Regions from separate parts of the Thiosocius teredinicola genome, predicted to be linked through region 1. Evidence: predicted binding sites of a transcription regulator. Region 1 holds the regulator's gene; each other region holds the start of a gene.
What was found. Region 1 encodes sigma-54, which starts transcription at its own class of promoters, with help from an activator protein. Its sites were predicted from a motif close to TGGCANGNTNCNTGCTT; they were not measured.
Positions count from the first base shown of each region.

Region 2: B1781_RS06775 (flagellar basal body-associated FliL family protein) is a predicted target of sigma-54. The motif match lies at 1,752-1,768, and genes of this name have one in related genera.
Region 3: B1781_RS13880 (motility protein A) is a predicted target of sigma-54. The motif match lies at 1,791-1,807, and genes of this name have one in related genera.
Region 4: B1781_RS20820 (PEP-CTERM sorting domain-containing protein) is a predicted target of sigma-54. The motif match lies at 1,549-1,565, and genes of this name have one in related genera.

Region 1 is NZ_CP019936.1:242,324-245,714, forward strand. Features, by position in the region: gene hprK (HPr(Ser) kinase/phosphatase) at 1-691, opposite strand, end outside; gene ptsN (PTS IIA-like nitrogen regulatory protein PtsN) at 681-1,145, opposite strand; gene hpf (ribosome hibernation-promoting factor, HPF/YfiA family) at 1,163-1,492, opposite strand; gene B1781_RS01115 (RNA polymerase factor sigma-54) at 1,524-3,026, opposite strand; gene lptB (LPS export ABC transporter ATP-binding protein) at 3,178-3,391, opposite strand, start outside.
Region 2 is NZ_CP019936.1:1,382,380-1,385,770, forward strand. Features, by position in the region: gene B1781_RS06765 (MFS transporter) at 1-869, shown strand, start outside; gene B1781_RS06770 (zinc metallopeptidase) at 883-1,566, shown strand; gene B1781_RS06775 (flagellar basal body-associated FliL family protein) at 1,828-2,343, shown strand; gene fliM (flagellar motor switch protein FliM) at 2,346-3,391, shown strand, end outside.
Region 3 is NZ_CP019936.1:2,909,122-2,912,512, forward strand. Features, by position in the region: gene B1781_RS13865 (protein-L-isoaspartate(D-aspartate) O-methyltransferase) at 1-327, opposite strand, end outside; gene surE (5'/3'-nucleotidase SurE) at 324-1,073, opposite strand; gene B1781_RS13875 (Smr/MutS family protein) at 1,126-1,731, shown strand; gene B1781_RS13880 (motility protein A) at 1,844-2,650, shown strand; gene B1781_RS13885 (OmpA family protein) at 2,650-3,391, shown strand, end outside.
Region 4 is NZ_CP019936.1:4,405,207-4,408,597, forward strand. Features, by position in the region: gene B1781_RS20810 (lysozyme inhibitor LprI family protein) at 1-387, shown strand, start outside; gene B1781_RS20815 (class I SAM-dependent methyltransferase) at 538-1,302, shown strand; gene B1781_RS20820 (PEP-CTERM sorting domain-containing protein) at 1,624-2,547, shown strand; gene B1781_RS20825 (tetratricopeptide repeat protein) at 2,706-3,391, shown strand, end outside.

The DNA.
Region 1 (3,391 bases):
GATACTTGGTGCGCTTGATTGAGCTGTCGCCGAACATCTGGCGAATATTCAGGATGCCCAGGCCGCGTACCTCGAGAAACTCGCGCAGGATCGGCGGGCAGGTGCCGCTGACGATGTCCGGCGCGATCCGGGTGAACTCGGGTGCGTCGTCGGCCACCAGGCGGCTGCCGCGGGTGATCAGGTCGAGCGCCAGTTCGCTCTTGCCGACTGCGGGGTCGCCGGTCAGCAGCACGCCCATGCCGAGTACCTCGAGAAACACGCCATGCAGCGTGGTCTTCTCCGACAGGAACAGCGAAGCGTAATACTGCAGGTTGTCCAGGACCTGGCTGTCGCCGAGCGGCGAGCGCATCAGTGCCACACCCGCCTCGTCGGCCATGGCCGCCAGTTCCGGAAGACCTTCCACGCGGTCGACCAGCATGACCAGGGCCGGTCGCTCGGCGAACAACTGTTGCAGTGCCTGCTGCCGGTTCGGCGAATACAGGCTGTTGAGATAGCGTTCTTCAGCCGGTCCGATGACCTGGACGCGGTTGGGGTGGATGTAGTTCAGCGGGCCGGCGATGATGCCGGTGCCGGCGTCGCTGCTCGACGACAGAATGGTGCTGTCGGCGCCGGAGTGGCCGGCCAGCCATTCGAGTTGCAATCGTTCCTGGAGTGCTTCGTAAAGGTCGCGGACGCGAATGCTATGCGGCATGGGAGCTGGAGTGGCCGGTCAGGATAGCGATCGCTTCCTTCGCCTCTGCCTCGCGCAGTCTCGCGCGTAGCTCTTCTTCGTTGAACATCGCCGCCAGGCGGGCGAGCAGCTGAAGGTGTTCTTCGTTGGCGTCTTCCGGTACCAGCAGGGCGAACACCAGGTCGACCGGCTGGCCGTCCAGCGCATCGAATTCGATAGGGGTTTCCAGGCGCAGGAATGCGCCGCGCGTGTCGCTGATGCCGGGCATGCGGGCGTGCGGCAAGGCCACACCTCCCGCAAGCCCGGTGCTGCCCAGGCGCTCACGTTCGAGCAGGCGTTCGAAAATCTGCTCCGCCGTCGGCTCGTCGGTATCCCGTGCGAGCAGGCGTGCCGCCTGCTCGAGGATGCGTTTTTTGCTCGATGCCGGGTCAGCGATGCTGACGCTGCCCGACGTGAGGATGCCTTTAGGTAGCATGGTGAGACCGGATCAGTTCATCCCGCCGCTTCGACGGACGCATCTTTGTGTCCGTTGCCACGGTGGCTCTTGATCTTTTCTTTGTGGCGGATGACCTGACGATCCAGTTTGTCGACAAGCGAGTCGATGGCAGCGTACATGTCTTCGTGAGTGGAATCCGCAAAGACGTCGGCACCGGCGATATGCACGGTGGCTTCGGCCTTCTTGGTGAGTTTTTCAACACTCAGGATGACGTGTACGTTGGTGACGTGGTCGAAGTGACGCTCGAGTCGGGCGATCTTCTCGTCAACGTAGGCACGCATCGAGTCGGTGATGTCGACATGGTGACCGGTCAGGTTGACTTGCATCGATTTTCTCCTTGCATTTCAGCGCTTTCGATCAAGCTAAGCGCTTGCGTTCGTTCGACGGCGGGATCGCCATCGATTCACGATACTTGGCAACAGTGCGGCGGGCGACGTTGATCCCCTGATCAGCGAGGATGGCCGCGATCTTGTTGTCGGAAAGGGGTTTGTTGGGTTTCTCCGCACCGATCAGCTTTTTGATCAGCGCGCGAATGGCCGTGGCCGAGGCCTCGCCACCGCTGGCGGTGCTCACGTGGCTGGAGAAGAAGTATTTGAACTCGAAGGTGCCCCGTGGGGTGTGCATGTATTTCTGGGTGGTTACCCGTGAAATGGTTGATTCATGCATCTCCAACGCCTCGGCGATATCCCGCAACACGAGCGGTTTCATGGCCTCTTCTCCATATTCGAAGAAATTGCGTTGAAAGTCGACTATCCGTGTCGCAACTCGCAGCAGCGTATCGTTGCGGCTCTGCAGGCTCTTGATGAACCAGCGGGCCTCCTGCAGGTGGTTTTTCAGCGTGACGTTGTCGGCGCTGTTGTCCGCCCGCCTGATCATGTTCGCATACTCGGCGTTGACGCGTAACCGGGGGGCTGCATCCGGGTTGAGTTCGACCCGCCACTGGTTGTTACGTTTGTACACGAACACATCGGGCTCGACGTAGGTCGGCGGCTGGCTGGCAACGCTGGTACCCGGGCGCGGGTTGAGCGAGCGGATCAGGTGGATGACCGACATCAGGTCGTCGCTCTCCAGCTTGAGCTTGCGCTTCATCTGCGCCTCGTCCTGCGCCGCGAGCAGGTCGAAGTGCTCGCCGATCAGGAACAGCGCGCGCTCGCGCCACTCGAAGTCTTCGGGCAGCTGGCGCAGTTGAATGAACAGGCATTCACGCAGGTCGCGTGCCGCAATGCCAGGCGGATCAAAGGCCTGCACGCGGTGCAGCACGGCCTCGACCTCTTCGGTCTCGATATCCGGATCATCCATGCTGGTGACGATGTCTTCGATCGGCGTGGTCAGGTAGCCGTCTTCGGAGATGCCGTCGATGATCGCCTCGGCAATCGCCAGGTCGGTCGGGCTGAACGGCGTCAGCTGCATCTGCCAGATCAGGTGGTCCTGCAGAGATTCGCCGCTGCTTTGTTGATTCAGGAAGTCCTGGCTTTCGTCGCTGCTGGCGGCGCTGCCGGGAGAGGCGGGTGTGACGCTGTCGTAGATGTCATCCCACACGGTATCGACCGGCAGTTCATCCGGCATGGCCTCGGATTCGATCTTGACCTCGCTTTCGTTGTTCGGGTCGTTGCGCGAATCGTCGTTGTTGTTCTGGGTGCTTGCATTCTCACCGTCGTTCTCGCTCTTTTTGCGCTCGCTGTCGGCTTCGTCGCGACGCGTACCTTCCTCTTCGGTTTCGAGCATCAGGTTGGAGTCGAGGGCTTCCTGGATCTCCTGTTTGAGATCGAGCGTCGACAGCTGCAGCAGCTTGATTGCCTGCTGCAGTTGCGGCGTCATCGTCAGGTGTTGACCCAGTCGAAGCTGGATGGTGGGCTTCATTCGGCTACTATCTGGTATGAAATTTGATCGGACTCCCAATGCCATTCTAGCGCAACTGCGCGCGAGTCGAACCCGCTGTGCAGACCGGCGTTCCCGACTTTGGCGAGGCGCAGTATTTGGCGATGTTGCTGCGCAGCAATCATACGCCTAATCACAGCCGGAAGTTCTCGCCGAGATAGACTGCGCGGACTTGCGGGTTCTCGAGAATCTCCTTCGGCGCACCGAGTGCGAGCACGCTGCCTTCACTGATGATGTAGGCGCGCTGACAGATCCCAAGGGTCTCGCGGACATTGTGATCGGTGATCAGTACACCGATCCCGCGTTCGGCCAGTTGACCGACAATGCGCTGGATATCCATGACTGAT
Region 2 (3,391 bases), 1.1 Mb from region 1:
CGAAAGACGAGGTCGAGAGGGTCTCGGCGCTCGGCTATGCCCTGGGTTACCTCGGGGGCGGGCTGCTGTTCACGGTCAATGTGCTGATGGTGTTGTATCCGCAAAGCTTTGGCCTGGCCGATAAGGCCGAGTCGGTACGCCTGGCCTTTCTGATGGTGGCGATCTGGTGGGCGGTGTTCTCCCTGCCTGTCATGTTGTATGTCCATGAGCAGGGTCATGCTACGACACGCGACGGCAGGGGATTGCGCCAGGCCTGGGCAGAGTTGGTCGCGACCTGGCGATTGCTGCGTAGCCTGCCGATGGCGTTCACCTTCCTGCTGGCCTATTGGTGCTATATCGATGGCGTCGACACGATTGTGCGCATGGCAGTCGATTACGGCATGTCGCTGGGCTTCGCCGCCGAGGGCCTGCTGACCGCGCTGTTGATCACGCAATTCGTCGGTTTTCCCGCGGCGCTGGTTTTTGGGCGCATCGGTGACCGCATCGGCGCCAAGCATGCGATCTGGCTGGCTCTGGTGGTCTATGTGATCGTCGTGTTCTGGGCATCGCAGATGCGCGCCGAGTGGGAGTTCTACGGCCTGGCCGTGGTCATCGGCCTGGTGCAGGGCGGTATCCAGGCGATGAGCCGGGCACTGTACGCGCGCCTAATCCCTACGGAACATGCCGGGCGTTTGTTCGGTCTGTACAACATGATGGGTAAGTTCGCTGCGGTGGTCGGCCCGCTGCTGGTCGGTTGGGTCGCCGTGCTGAGCGACAGCGCCCGCATGGGTATATTGAGCGTGCTGTTGCTGTTCGTGGCAGGCGGCTGGCTGTTGGGCCGGGTGGATGTCCGGGCAGGCCAACGTGCGGCGGCCGAATGGGAAGGTTGAATGGGAAGGTTGAATGGTCTATCTGCTGATCATCGTCGCAGTTGTTGCCATGGTCTATCTACCGCAGTTCTGGGTGCAGCGGGTCATGGCGCGTTACCACCGTGAGCCGGAGAGCAACTTTCCCGGCACCGGCGGCGAGTTCGCGCGCCATCTGCTCGCACGACTCGGTCTCGACGGGGTAGACGTCGAACGCACCGACGCCGGCGATCACTACGATCCGCAGGCCAGATGCGTACGCCTTACCCCAGACAAGTTCGACGGCAAGACGTTGACCTCGATCACGGTTGCCGCGCACGAGTGCGGTCATGCGATGCAGCACGCCGCCGATGAGCCGATGTTTCAATTGCGTTCGCGCCTGGCGATGGCCTCCATCTGGGCGACCCGGCTTGGCTCGATGATGTTGTTTGCCGCCCCCTTGCTCGGCCTGGCGACAAGGGCGCCTTCGCCGGTGCTGATTTCGCTGGCCGGCGGGTTCCTGGTGTTGGGTTTCGGTGTGCTGGTGCAGTTCGTGACCCTGCCGGTGGAGATCGATGCCTCGTTCGGCAAGGCGATGCCGATTCTCGAGGCCGGCTATCTGCACCCCGACCAGGTGCCGGCCGCACGCGACATCCTGCGTGCCGCCGCTTGGACCTACGTCGCCGCCTCGCTCGCCAGCCTGCTCAATTTCTGGCGCTGGCTCGCCGTTCTGCGGCGCTGAGCCGCCCCGCGCCGACATCGGCATCCCCACCGTCCCGTCGGTAACCCCGATGCCTCGATCGGCGGCCCGCCGGCTGCCAATTTTTTAGCCCGTGCAATCCCCGCTGATTCGTCAAATGCCTGACGTTCAATCAAGTGCAAATTTTAAGTAATTGAAAAATAGGGATAAAAAATTCGCGTTGGCAGTGGCACAGCGTTTGCAGTCCTCCGCTGCAAACGGTTCTGTGCGTCAACAATCGCTATCGAGGACGGATTCGCACCCATGGCAGACGAAAAAGATATCGCCGGTGAAGAGCAGGCCCCCGGCGGCAAAAAGAAGCTGATCATCATCATCGCCGCGGTCGTCGTACTGCTGCTCGTCGGTGGTGGTGCAGCGTTCTTTCTGCTGGGCGGCGAAGAAGAGGGCGAGGAGACCGCCGCTACCGAGGAGGCAGGGGAGGCGCCGGCCGCTGAAGAGGGTCCGGCCCTGTACCACAAGCTCGATCCGCCGTTCATCGTCAATCTGCCGTCGGGCGGTCATGCCGGCATGTTGCAGGTCGCGATCGAGATTCGAACCCATCACCAGAGCGTGGTCGACACCCTGACCACCAACGACCCGATGATCCGCCACAACCTGCTCAACCTGCTCGAGGAACAGCAGGCCGACGTCTTGCTGACACCCGAAGGTGTCACGGCGTTGCAGGAAGCGGTTCAGACGAATCTCGGCGAACAGCTCAAAGAACTGAACGAGCCCGGCGAGATCAAGGGCGTGTACTTCACCCGTTTCGTGATGCAGTAATCATGGCTGGCTCAGATCTTCTTTCACAAGACGAAATCGATGCGCTGTTACACGGCGTCGATAGCGGCGGCGTCGAAACCGGCACGGACGAGGGCCTGGAGCCGGGCGAGGCGCGGGGTTATGACTTCGCCAGCCAGGACCGCATCGTTCGCGGTCGTCTGCCGACGCTGGAGATGATCAACGAACGTTTCGCGCGCTATTTCAGAACCAGCCTGTTCAACATGTTGCGTCGCAGTGCGGATATCTCGGTATCCGGCGTGCAGATGCTGAAGTTCTCCGAATTCGTGCACAGTCTGTTCGTACCGACCAGCCTGAACGTAACGAAGGTATCGCCACTGCGCGGCAAGTCGCTGTTCGTGCTCGACCCCAAGCTGGTGTTCAGCGTGGTTGACAGCTTCTTCGGCGGCACCGGGCGTTTTCATACCAAGATCGAGGGTCGTGATTTCACCCCGACCGAATTGCGCGTGGTGCAGATCCTGCTGGGCATGGCCTATGGCGATCTGAAACTGGCGTGGCAGCCGGTGCTCGATATCACCTTCGAGTACGTCAATTCCGAGGTCAATCCGCAGTTCGCCAACATCGTGTCGCCGTCGGAGGTTGTTGTGGTGACCACCTTCAACGTCGACCTCGAATCGGGCGGCGGTGATTTCTATATCTGCCTGCCGTACTCGATGCTCGAACCGATCCGCGACCTGCTCGATGCGGGCGTGCAGAGTGACCGTGGCGAGACCGACGAACGTTGGGAGCTGGCGATGCGCGAAGAGGTCATGAACGCCAGCATCGAGATCGCCAGTGTGTTCGGCGAAGCGACCCTGGCGCTGCGCGATATCGCCGCGCTGGAAGTCGGCGACATCATTCCTCTCGACGTGCCCGATCTACACGAAGTAACCGCCGAGAGCCTGCCGATATTCCGCGGCTCGCTCGGCGTACACAACAACAGTTACTCGATAAAGATCGCCGAATGGATCGAACGCAGCAGCTCGCGCAAGTTGCACGAGTTGCTGAGCCAGACAAAGAAACAGGAAGGCACCCAGTTGGTGCCCAGTGA
Region 3 (3,391 bases), 2.1 Mb from region 1:
GCGCACCAAGGGTGCCAACACGGCAGTCTGATATCCGGACCCGGTGCCCACTTCGAGAATGTTTTCCAGCGGTCCTTCGGCGATCAGCGCCTCGGTCATACGCGCGACGATGTAGGGTTGCGAGATTGTCTGGCCGTTGCCGATCGGCAGCGCCGTGTCTTCGTAGGCACGACTGGCCAGCGCTTCGTCGACGAACATGTGACGCGGCGTGTTGCGCATGCTGTCGAGCACACGCGTATCGCGCACACCCTCGTCGCGCAGACGCTGAATCAGACGCTCGCGCGTGCGTTGCGAAGTCATGCCGATGCCTTGATTCAGCGGCGTCATACGCCGGCCTCCAACCAGGCGGCAAGATCCGGTAGCGCCTGGTGTCGGGTCAGATCCACCTGCAAGGGAGTGATCGAGACAAAGCCGTTTCTCACCGCGTAGAAGTCGGTGCCGGGACCGGCATCCTGCTCTGCGCCGGCTGGGCCCACCCAGTAGATCGGTCGCCCGCGCGGGTCTTCGGATTTCACCACCGGCTCTGCCTTGTGGCGGTGCCCCAGACGGGTCGCTGCATATCCCTGCAACTGATCGAACGGGATATCGGGTACGTTCACGTTCAGAATCGAATCCGACGCGATCGGCTGCTCGCACAAACGCTTCACCAGCATGGCGGCCACGCGAGCGCCGGTATCGAAATGCTGCGGCGTGTGCGACGACATCGACACGGCGATCGCCGGATATCCCAGAAACCGTCCCTCGGTCGCGGCCGCCACGGTACCCGAGTAGAGCACGTCGTCACCCATGTTGGCGCCGGCATTGATGCCGGAGACGACCATGTCCGGCTCCTGTTCGAGCAATCCGGTAATCGCCAGGTGCACGCAGTCGGTCGGCGTGCCGTCGACCCGGATAAAACCGTTCTCCGCGGTCGCAGCACGAATCGGTATCTCCAGCGTCAGCGAGTTGCTCGCACCGCTGCGGTCGCGGTCCGGCGCGACCACCACCGTGTCGGCGATCGTCGCCATCACATCGTGCAGTGCCTTCAGGCCCGGTGCCTGATAGCCGTCGTCGTTACTGAGGAGAATTCGCATGCCGTCCTAGTTGTGCACCGCCCCCAACTGCGGGCCGGTCTTGAAGCCGCCGATGATACTGCAAACCGTGCACCGCCTCACCTTGATCTATGGTTGGGAACCCGTTTCAATCGACAGCATGGGCGATCCACCTGACACCCCCGAAAACGACGACAGCGACCTGTTTCAGACCGCGATGGGCGACGTTGAGCCGATCACGCCGGAGCAGGTCGAGCCGTACCGTAAGAAACGTCGCCCCGAGCCGCTCAACCTGCCGGTGGGCGACGAACAGGAAGACGAACTCGCCGACCTGGCGATCGAAACCGGCGAGTTCCTCGAGTTCCGCCGCCCGGGCATCCAGAACCGCCTGTTCCGCGACCTGCAGCGCGGCGTGATCGAACCCGAAGGCACGCTCGATCTGCACGGGCTGCGCGTGCACGAGGCCAAGCCGGCCCTGGTGCGGTTTCTGAACTACCACCGCGACATCGGTCGACGTTGCGTGCGCATCATCCACGGCAAAGGTCGCGGATCCGGCCAGCAGCCCGTACTCAAGCAGAAAACCAACCAGTGGCTGCGGCAGCGCGAAGACGTGCTGGCGTTCGCCACCGCACCGCGCTGGGACGGCGGCACCGGGGCGGTCTACGTGCTGCTATCGGGCAAGTTTCGTCGCACCGATTGATCCGACGCGCACAACCCGAATCCCGTTCCTCGCCACTCACCCGCAGTCGCCGAAGCGCTTGGCCTGCATCTTGCTGAATTCCGCTCAGAGAGAACGATGACGGAGATTCACCATGCTCGAACGTTACCGCATTGAAGCGCTTTCGCTGGCCGTGCTGACCGCGGTCGCCATTCAGGTTTTTGCCCCCGGCTCCGGCCTGATCGCGATCGTTTCGGGCTTTTTCCTGGTTCTTGGCGGCACATTGTTGACCGCGCTGATGAGCCACTCGGGCAGCTCGATCAAGATGCTGTGGCAACTGGTCGTGGATTTTCGCCGCCAGCCGAAGGACCTGGGCGACGACGAGCAAAGCCTGCAACGCTTCTTCCATGCGGCAAATGCTTTCCGCCGCGGCGAAATCCGGCCGGCCGAGGTCACCGCCCGCAAGATTGCCGAACCGGTGCTGCGACGCGGCACCCAACTCGTGCTCGACGGCTTTCCGCGCGAGCAAATCAGCCTGGCCCTGCAACGCCAGATCGCCGAAGAGCGCGACCAACTGCGCCACCCGGTCGACATGTTGCGCGCCATGAGCAACTACGCGCCGGCATTCGGCATGCTCGGCACCCTGCTCGGCCTGGTGCAGATGCTGTTCGGCCTGGGCTCGGGCGACCTGGGCAGTATCGGTGCGGCCACCGGATTCGCCATGCTGACCACCGTGTACGGCCTGGTGCTGTCGAACCTCGTGTTCAAGCCGCTTGCCAGCCAACTCGAACAACGCGGCCGCCGCGTGATCAACCGTCGCGTGGCCCATCTGCAGGCCATCATGATGCTGTTCGATCGCCAGCACGCCGAGCTGATCCGCGAGATGATGGATGAACTCAACGCGCTGCAGGATATGCAGAAGGTGTCGCTGCAACTGCAACTGGCGAAGGCACACGCCTGATGTCGCATTTCGACGCAGCCATCCCGTCCAACGGCCAGTCGCCGCTGGACGCGCTCAACTGGTACTCCTGGGATACCGAGAAGTCGGAAACCAGTTGGCTGCTCACCTATGTCGACGTACTCAGCATCATCCTGGTGGTAATGGTGGTGCTGCTCGGGCACACCGCGATCATGCAAACCGAGTTGATCGAGACCGAACCCGACAAGCGCCTGGCCGTGCCGGTCGAACCTGCCAAGGTGACTGCACCGGCGAAGCCGAAAACCGTAACGCGCCCACTACGCATCCCGCCGCCGCTGACGATCGAGCTGCCTGAAGATTCAGCGTCGCAGCCCGGCTTTCTGACCACCGCGGTGAACGAGCCGGTGACACAGATCGTCGAACCGCCGCTGGCCACGCCAGCAGCACCCCGCGAAACCATGTCGGACTTGCTGGCAACCACTGCCCTGCTCGATCTGCAATCGCCGATGTGGCTGCCCACCCCCGTAGCGGCGCCGGCGGCGCTCGACGAGCCACTGGCCCCATCGGCCGTAGCAGAGGCACCCGCCGACTCGGCCCAGACCCGCCTGGTCAATGCGATCGAAAACACCCTCGGCAACGAAGTCAGAATCATCCCGCAGGAACGCGGCGTTTCGCTGGAAATCGCCGAGGTGATCCTGTTCGACTCCGGCAAGGCCGAGCTGAAACCGCACGCCACACCCGTGCTGCAACAGATCGCGCTGTCGTTGAAAGAGACGGTCAACG
Region 4 (3,391 bases), 630 kb from region 1:
GCTGCCCCCGATGAAGAGGTCGTCGAAGCCATGACGAAACTTACCTCTCTGACTGCAGAAGAAATTCGACAAGACTACGATGCCTGCGACAGTGGCGTAACGCTTCGAATGAAGATCTGTGCCAGCTATCACTGGGTCGCTGAGGACGTTCGGCTGAATAAGATTTACGCACAGGTAAGAGCCAAGGCAAAAGAAGTGGGATACGAGCCCTCGCTCATTGAGGCTCAACGCGCTTGGCTGGCCTACCGGGATACGACGTGTGCTTTTGAAGGAGAAATGGGGGCCGGCGGCGGCACGGCGGAAGGGCTGTATGTTCTTTCTTGCCGCGAGCGCCTAACCAAAGAACGTACGGATGATCTTGCTGAGTACTTGAAGGATACAAATTGAGGTAGCCCCCTTGCACCGCCGCAAGCGCAACGAATCTCTTGACCGACAAGCTGCAATCCCATTGCGGATGGCTGCACGACTGTTGTGCATACAGCACTCCGAAAGGGCCGGCTCATTCGGCGTGCAACGGCGAACAGACGGGAGATAGTCTTGAGTATTAAGTTCTATCTGCGCAGATTGAAGAACAAGGCCAGTTGCTATCCGTTCTTGCTTCGAAATCTCAAGAAAGAGAGGTTTACCTGCCCTGTATGTGACTACAGCGGCCCGTTTCGGGATGTTCACCCTCCTACTGGATTACGAAAACATGCCAAATGCCCAGCATGCGGTTCGCTGGAACGGCATCGAATCCAGTTCGTGGTTGTTAAAGGCTTACTGGATGGACGAGACAATTCGTCGTTAAGCATGCTTCACGTTGCGCCGGAGCCTTTTTTCCGGGGCTTTTTCTCAGCGCGATTCGGTACATACGAGACAGCCGACCTGTCCATGAAAGGCGTCGATCATCGTGTTGACTTGCAGGAGCTTCCATTTGCAGATCAAACATATGATTTCGTGTTTGCTTCTCACGTGCTGGAACACATTGCAGACGACATCAAGGCTATCTCTGAGATCCGCAGAATCCTGAAGCCAAATGGCGTTGCGGTTCTTCCTGTGCCTTTGGTGGCAGAAAGGACTATCGAGTATCCAGAGCCCAACCCCAGTGAGGAGTATCACGTTCGAGCGCCCGGCATGGATTATTTCGATCGATATGAACCCTATTTTTCGAAAGTCGAGCGGTTTAGCTCCGATTCACTGAACGAGAAATATCAGCTTCATATCGTTGAAGACAGGAGCCATTGGCCAACCAAGGCATGCCCCTTGCGCCCCCCCATGCAGGGTGAAAGACACATCGATATCGTTCCTGTATGTCACGTATGAATACATCAAGGAAATCAAAGGATCGGAATCTTTGATCCCTACTGACTTCTCTACCCTCACTCAGGCCGCACGGCCTGCGTCGAATAACTGGCCCGGGAGCTAACGGGTCTTTCAACGTACTGCGTACGAACCCATCGGCAAATCACCTGAAAACGTCGAAAAACTTTACATACTTTTTCAGGTCACTTTTGGCGAAAACGCCAAGTCGCTGAAATATATAATAATTTTTCTCGTACCCCGAATCTCAGGCATAAAAACTGCCTTGATGTTTTCTCGGGAGAACGCTTCAAATCACAAACGACTTTCACGGTACGAAGAAAAATGAATAAATCTCGCGGCTTATCACTGTTCTTAATCGGCTTGCTGTCCGCATCGTCGGCGAATGCTGCCAGCATTCTCTTCGGGCGCGTAGGCAGCTCGAGTTACGTCGCCGACGGTCAATCGTTGGTCAATTTTCTAAGCGCCGACGGCAATACCGTCGATTACGTCGACTTGAACACCACGGTTATTTCCGACTTCAGCAGCTATTCACAAGTCTGGGTCTACGACCTCGTGACGGGGCCCAACAGCTCGGCAAACCAGGTTGCCAACTATCAGAATATTGCCAACTGGTATCTGGGCCTCGCGGACCAGAACCTGATTGTCGATGGCCGAATCATCTCCTCGGCACCCGGCTGGACGAACGCCAATGGCATGTCATCCGAGGCTGGATGGATTCAGAACTACGCCACACAGCTCGATCTGCGTGGCGGCGGTTTGGTGCTCGGAACTGACCACGCTTCGCCTGGGCAGCCGTCGGGAGTATTTGTTGACGGAATCAACCAGATCAACGCGTTAATCGGCATCGACCCATTCGAGGGCTTTTTTGGCACCTACCCCACCAGCCAGGCATTGGTCGACAGCGCCTCACCACTGGCTATCAACGGGCTGGACCCCTGCCGCGACGACCCGACGGCGCCTTGCGTCAATGACAATTCCACGACCAGCTTTGCGCCAGCGGGAACTCAGCCAAACGGCCAGGTCTTGACGCCCGTTGCCTACCACGGCGTCGTATCCGACGCCTTCGACAATGCCGCGATCGCTTCTACGATCGGCAGCGTGACCTTCGGAACCTGCGACGACGGCAGTCAACCACCCTGCGATACAGGAACCGGTGTACCCGTTCCAGGCACGATCGCACTGATGGGCCTGGGTATTGCGGGATTCGGTCACTACCGGAGACGCAAGCAGGCCGGCGACGCCTGAGAGCTGGCTTGAAGCTAGTGGCAAGGAACCCCGCGGCAGCGGGGTTTTTTGTATCCATCAACGACGGATGACACACTGCACAGGACCAAAGCAAGGCACTCGGGATCAGAGGGGCCTGACCCTTTCTCTACTTACTACACGCAGTCATTCGTAAGCCAATGGCGATATTCAGTTTTAAAAAACGAAAAGCTCGAGCGCTGCACAAGCAAGCGCAAATACTCAGCGACGCAGGAAACGACGACGAAGCGTTGGTGCTATACGAAAAAGCGATCGCTTTGGCTCCAGAGAAAGCGGAAAGCCACTACAACATCGGGCTCATCTACAAGTATCGGAACGACTGGGAAAAGTCGTACGCGTTCAATGCGACAGCGAATGAGCTGGACCCGGACGATGAAAGCGCCCTATGGAATCTGGCCATAGCCGCGACCGCATTGAGAGATTGGGCCACAGCAAGAAAGGCATGGAAGGACGCTGGAATATCGATAGACAACGAAGAAGGACCGATAGAAGGTGATTTCGGGCTAACCCCCGTAAGGCTGAATCCGGATGGAAATGCTGAAGTCGTCTGGGCACAACGCATTGATCCGGCAAGAGCCAGAATATTGAACGTACCGCTGCCGGAGTCCGGCTACTTTGCCGGCGACATCGTGTTGCATGACGGTGCGCCGGTTGGCTACCGCATGCACGGCGAGATCGAGAAACCTGTATTCAATGTACTCGAATTGTTCGAACGCTCGGCCCTCAAAACATTCAAGGTAACCGTCAAAGCCGACGGACAGAGTGACATAGACGAGTTGCAAGCAATACTCGAACAGCGCGGAATGATCGCTGAAGACTGGACTAC